Linked DNA regions of Puniceicoccus vermicola. Each later gene encodes a partner of the first gene's protein in a complex. Links are inferred from orthologs where the notes say so. Each region holds a gene or a part of one and is shown in the gene's direction. Other genes may lie near its edges. The genes, in order: trxB and trxA.

Region 1 (3,295 bases):
CATCCATGAGAATGGCGGTGGCATTTGAACCCTTTTCTTTCGCCGTCTTTTGGTGCCCTTCAGCCGTGTCGTGGCCCTGCTTGCCGGGAGCCGAAGAGACAATGGAGAGCCAAACAACGTCCTGATCCGTATATTCCTCCTGCAGCGATTGCATATTTCCGGAATTGTAGTGCGCCTTTACGAAGGGGCACCCGTGATTGAGCCACTCCAAGACGACATACTGTCCGTCAAAATCAGAGAGGGAGACCTCCTCCCCATCGGTGTCCATCAAAGTGAAATCCGGAGCCTCTTCTCCATTCTGGACCGCTGCAAAAGCAGAGGAGGCAACGAGAGACAGGGCGAAAAGAAACAATTTTTTCTTCATGGTAGTTTTCGATTGAGGGTTGCGAAAGTCGCGAGACTGAACAGGAACTTAGTATGGCCGAGATTTCAACCCGCCTGAACGATTTAAGGGAATCCATGACTGAAAAAACGATCTCCGACCCCATATGGGAGAAGATTCGCCAGGACGCTGTCGAAATAATCGAGAGTGAGCCTGTCCTCGCGTGCCAGATTCAGGAGATTGTCCTCGATCGTTCCTCGCTGGAGGAAGTTCTCAGTTTTCGCCTAGCGGAAAAGCTCACCTTCCTCTCGCATTGGGAATTCCACCTTGAGGAGGTTTTCCTCGAAGCCATGCGCGGAGATCCCCAGATCGGCCAGGCCATCCGGAAAGACATCGAAGCGATCTATGAACGGGACCCGGCCTGCGAAAATCACATCACCCCGGTCCTCTACTACAAAGGCTTCAAGGCGATCTGCTGCCACCGGGTCTCCCACTGGCTCTGGAAAAACGGTCGCCGTCAGCTGGCCCTCCACCTCCAAAGCCTCAATTCTGAATTTTTCGGCGTCGACATTCACCCTGCGGCCGTCGTGGGTTCCGGCATTTTGCTCGACCATGCGACTGGATTTGTCGCGGGTGAGACAAGCCGGATTGCCGACGATGTTTCGATTCTCCACGCAGTGACCTTAGGGGGCACCGGAAAGGAAAGTGGAGACCGCCACCCGAAGATCGAGCGCGGCGTCCTCATCGGGGCGGGGGCGAAGATCCTCGGCAACATCACGATCGGGGCCTGCTCACGAATCGGGGCCAACAGTGTTGTCCTCGAATCCGTTCCACCCAACGTCACGGTTGTGGGGGTTCCCTCGCGCATCGTGGGAATGTCCAATGGGGACGATCCTGCGCGGAAGATGGACCACGACGTGCGATGCGGATCGGAATCCGACGAAGCGAAAATCTCCGGATTCCAAGCTCGGAGTTGATTTCGCCCCGTTTTCACTACAGAACAATTTTATGGCGGAAAATCTCATTATCCTCGGATCCGGATGCGCAGGGCTGACAGCAGCAATCTATGCGGCACGGGCCAACTTGAACCCGCTCGTCCTCGAAGGATCGCAGCCCGGCGGCCAATTGACCACGACCTCGGAAGTGGAGAACTTTCCGGGATTCCCGGAGGGCATCGATGGATTCCAGCTCATGGACAACATGCGCAAGCAGGCCGCCCGCTTCGGAGCCCGCTTCGAAGTCGCCTTGGTTGAAGATGCTGATGTGGAGTCAGATCCCATCACCCTGAAAACTGCCTCGAAGGAATATGAAACCCGCTCATTGGTGATCGCTACCGGCGCTTCACCGAGGCTACTCGGAGTTCCAGGGGAGAAAGAAATGTATGGCGGCAAGGGCGTAACCACCTGTGCCACCTGCGATGGGGCCTTTTACCGCGACATGGACGTCGTCGTTGTCGGAGGAGGAGACTCCGCTTGCGAAGAAGCCCTCTTCCTCACTCGATTTTGCTCCAAAGTTTACTTGATCCACCGCCGCGATGAGCTCCGCGCTTCCCCGATCATGGCGGAGAGAGCCGTCTCCCACGAGAAGATCGAAATGGTCTGGAACACCGTGGTGGAAGGCATCGTGCCCGATGAAAACGGCTTGGTGACCGGGATCAACGTCAGGCACCGCGAGAACGGCGAGGCCCAAACGATCGACTGCAAAGGTGTCTTCATCGCGATCGGGCACATTCCAAACACCGCGCCCTTCCAAGGCAAACTCGCCATGGATGACGAGGGCTATCTCATTCCGGAAGGAACGAGCAATGTCCTGACCTCCGCCCCACGCGTCTATGTCGCCGGAGACTGCGCCGACCACGTCTACCGTCAGGCGATTACGGCGGCAGGAATGGGTTGCCAAGCGGCAATCGAAGCCGAGCGCGCCCTCGGAGTCATCTAGAGCTCCCGTTCCTCCCGCACAGACCACGCATGGGCTATTCGCTGCCCATGTGGACCATGCCCGGACCACTCAGTTTACTGTGGATTTCGGAGAAAAATCTGTCTTTAGTCTGGAATCAAATTGCACTAACCATTTCTTGGTCCATAGATTGCTTACAAATATTTTACAGTGGTCCAAACTTCAAAAACAGCTCGCCATAAATCAAAACACCTTTCTCTGGTCGTTTTCTTGTGGTTTCTCACCTTCCTGACGTTTCTGTTTGTCTGCGCATTGCACCTTGAGCACCGCTCGCAATGGTATTTAGCAGGCGGGTTGCTCCTTGGACTTTTCGTCTTCCGCTTCATGAAGCGGACGCCGACGACCCGAGTGGTTTTCCTCTGTTTCGCCTTTTTCATCGTTCTTCGTTATTTCTTCTGGCGGTCACTAGAGACTCTGGAGTTCTACGACTGGGTCAGTTTCTCCATCGCGATCATTCTTTTCCTAGCAGAAATGTACGGGATTATGATCTTCCTACTCGGCTCTTTCGTAAATGTAAGGCCCTTTGAGCGGAAACCCGTGCCGCTGCCTCCTGTCAGCGAGCTCCCCACAATCGACGTCATGATTCCTTCCTACAATGAGAGCGAGGAAATCCTGGAAGTGACGATGATGGCCGCGCTGCAAATGCGCTATCCCGAGCACAAGCGCAAAGTCTATCTCCTGGATGACGGGGGTACTGATCAGAAATGCACGACCGGGAATGACGCATCCCGCGAACAGGCACTAACTCGCCGCGAGAGCCTATTTCGCCTCTGCAACAAATTAGGGGTTCAGTATGTGACCCGCGAGCGTAACCAGCACGCCAAGGCCGGGAATATCAACGACGCGATGAAGAAGACCAACGGCGACCTTCTTCTCATTCTCGACGCCGACCACGTTCCGACCGAAAATTTCCTCGAAAACACCGTCGGCCTCTTCAATCAGGACGAAAAGCTGTTTCTGGTGCAAACCCCGCACTTTTTCGTCAATCCCGACCCGATCGAGAAGAACCTCAACACC
Region 2 (3,086 bases), on another replicon or contig:
ATAAAAAAGCAAAGGCGCATCTGCTGGGAATTGGCTTGGATCATTCCGATGGTCACAAGCGGGTCACCCGTGCGGACAAGTTTTCCATCGTCGGAGGTTCGGAAGAAACCCACGGGCGAATGACGGAAACTTTGGTCAAAACCTTTGAAGATCTGTCCCGGAAGGGAAAGTCTTTAGAAGATACGGACAAAAAGGAATTGTCAGATATTATCCATAAGAATACCCCTAACTGAGCTTTACTTACTGATTATGTCCTCCGACTCCAAAACCGAATCCGCTTCGAAGAGCAGTGGTATCCCCATGAAGGCATCGAAGCCTGCGGGATCTTCTATTCGAATGACTCGGTCGAAAGGTCAGGACTTGTTGCATCCCGAACCCCCAGAAACAATGGCGGAAGAAGAAAAGAAAACTGAAGAAACACCGAAACCTGCTGCAAAAGCCCCCATGCTGAAGCCGAAGCTGCCCCCGAAGAAACCGGGAGGCCTTCCGAATTTGAGTGACATGAAGGCCAAGAAGCCCATGGCACCATTGCCTCCGAAAAAGCCTGCGGGGGAAGCCGAGCCTGAGAAGGCAGAGGCCCCGAAGCCCGCTGGATCGCCGAAACCCGCGACTCCTTCTGCGGACTCCGCTGATAAGGAGCCGGAAGCCCCTTCGCCGAAGCCAGCTCCGAAAGTTGCCGCAAAACCCACTTTGGAACCCAAAGGAGAGAAGCCGAAGCTGACTCCAAAGATTCCCGTGAAGCCGAAACCGGCGGAAGCGAAGGAAGAAGAGCCCAAGGGTGAAGCCCCAGCTCCGAAACCCGCAGCCGCCCCAAAGCCGGATGCCGCCGCCTCCGAGGAAGCGAAACCGGAAGCCGCCAAGCCCGAAGCGCCGAAAGCTCCGGCATCGAAGCCACAGCCTCCAAAACCGCACGTCGTGCGTCCTGGAGCTGCTTCGGCAAAATCGCAACCTACTCAGGGTGGTTCCGCTGTCACGTTTGACACCGGGAAGAAACGGGATAGCGATGTCTCTGCAGTGGGCGTTGCAATTGACGTTCTCACATGTGTCGGAGCACTCGCAGTCGGTTACCTGATTTTGAGTGATATCCTCAAACTACTTTAAAACATTATGGCAGAAAATATCAAAGAACTGACGAGTGCGGATTTCGACTCGACGATCAAGGCTGCAGGGAAGCCCTCCGTCGTCGATTTTTGGGCACCATGGTGCGGACCTTGTAAGGCGCTGACTCCGATTCTGGAAGAAGTTGCTGGTGAGCTCGGCGACGCAGCTATGGTCTTCAAGGTCAACGTGGACGAGAATCAGGAAGTTGCCCAAAAGCACGGCGTGCGCGCGATTCCAACTCTCCTCTTTTTCAATAAAGAGGGCGAAATGGTCGACCAAGTCGTAGGTCTGACCTCTAAGGAAGACCTGAAGAAGCGTCTGTCCTAAATCATCCGGGAGCTGACCTCGAGTCGGCTCTGGAGTTCACGAAAACTTATTTTTCGTTTGAGGCGGCGTCCGGATCGGACGCCGTCTTTTTTGTGGAATCCGCGCTTGGCGAATTGCGAGGCTCTCCCCGTAGTTTTAGGGTGGGCTTTCCTGCTTCCAGCTCTTCGCTCGAGCGTTTGCTGGCTTCTAGGGCCTGCTCCATAAAGAAATGTTGCGCGGAGAAAGGAGTGCTCCGTTTGGAGACGGGAACCTTTGCGTAGGTGCCGGTCGGACGAAGCTGCTTCGAATGGGTGTTGTCCTTGAGGTAAGTCCGGAGGGTTTCCAGAACGTGTTTCCGGTGTTCGGTTTCTTCGAGGGGAAACACCGCCTCAATCCGGCGGAAGAAATTGCGGGGCATCCAGTCGGCACTGCCGACGTAAATGCGGGCTTTGCGCCCATGATTCTGGAAGTAGTAGATCCGAGAGTGTTCGAGGTAGCGTCCGAGGATGGAGCGGACGCGGATGTTCTCGCTCAGGCCTTTGACGCCGGGGATCAAGCCGCAGATCCCGCGAACGATGAGATCGATTTGCACACCCGCCTGGGAGGCTTCGTAGAGGGACTCGATCGTTTCCTGATCGATGAGGCTGTTCACCTTGGCGATGATCCGGGCTGGCTTGCCGGCGCGGGCATTGGTCGCCTCTTGTCGGATGAATTTCTGGATCGAAGCGTGGAGGTTGAAAGGGGCGACCAGCAGATGCTTGAAGCTGGGGGAGCGGGCGAAGCCGGTCAATGAGTTGAAGAGATCGGCGACCTCCTCGGTGATGTGTGGCTTGGCGGTAAAGTACGAATAGTCGGTGTAGAGGCGGGCGGTCTTCGGGTTGTAGTTTCCCGTCCCCATGTGAACGAAGCGGCGCAGCGTGTTGTCCGGCTCACGGCGAATGACGAGGCAGGTCTTGCAGTGGGTTTTGAGCCCGACCAAGCCATAGACGACGTGGACTCCGGCATCCTCCAGCTGTCGAGCCCAGTGAATGTTGTTCGCCTCGTCGAAACGGGCTTTGAGCTCGATGAGGGCGGTGACCTGTTTGCCTTGGGTCGAGGCTTCGATCAGTGCTTCGATGATCGGTGAGTCGCCGCTGGTGCGGTACAGCGTCTGCTTGATGGCGTAGACTTTCGGGTCCTTGCCTGCCTGCCGCAAAAATTCGACCACAGGGGTAAATGATTCGAAGGGATGGTGCAGGAGAAAGTCCTCCCGGGAAATCGTATCGAAGATATTCGTCGACTCGGCGAGAGCCTGCGGAGTCGATGAGGGGAAGGGAGGAAACTTGAGGTCGGGGCGGTCCACCATGTCATAGAAACCCATGACTCGGAGGAGGTTGATCGGGCCGTCGACGCGGAAGACAGACTCCTTCGAAAGGTTGATCGCCTGGAGTAGGCGCTCGAGTGCGTTTTCGGGAACCGTGTCGGCAATCTCGAGTCGCACCGAGGCGCCCTTCTTCAGCTTGTGCAATTCCTCCTCGATGGTTTGGAGAAGGTTATCCACTTCTTCCTCGTCGATGTAGAGGTCGCTGTTGCGGGTCACGCGGAAGGCATGGGTCGAGAGAGTTTCGAAACCCGGAAAAAGCTGGCTGGCATATTTTCCGATGACGTCGCTCAGGAAGACGTAGGTGCGGTATTTGGTG

Evidence for each region.
Region 2: the proteins of trxB (region 1) and trxA are in contact, whole or in part, in a crystal structure (PDB 1F6M), measured with the Escherichia coli proteins. The link is inferred for Puniceicoccus vermicola from one-to-one orthologs.

The regions. Positions count from the first base shown.
Region 1 is NZ_JACHVA010000052.1:50,854-54,148, reverse strand. Bases 320-3,295 are described here. They hold trxB (thioredoxin-disulfide reductase), read left to right. Parts: upstream 320-1,330; coding sequence 1,331-2,260; downstream 2,261-3,295. Other genes in these bases: bcsA (UDP-forming cellulose synthase catalytic subunit), read left to right, coding at 2,429-3,295; cysE (serine O-acetyltransferase), read left to right, coding at 460-1,299; H5P30_RS05910 (thioredoxin family protein), read right to left, coding at 320-364. Outside these bases: more of H5P30_RS05910, read right to left, coding at 1-319.
Region 2 is NZ_JACHVA010000081.1:64,068-67,153, reverse strand. What follows is about bases 1-2,767. They hold trxA (thioredoxin), read left to right. Parts: upstream 1-1,107; coding sequence 1,108-1,428; downstream 1,429-2,767. Other genes in these bases: ppk1 (polyphosphate kinase 1), read right to left, coding at 1,475-2,767; H5P30_RS09650 (hypothetical protein), read left to right, coding at 388-1,101; H5P30_RS09655 (hypothetical protein), read left to right, coding at 1-233. In the rest of the region: more of ppk1, read right to left, coding at 2,768-3,086. UniProt on the Escherichia coli protein: Participates in various redox reactions through the reversible oxidation of its active center dithiol to a disulfide and catalyzes dithiol-disulfide exchange reactions.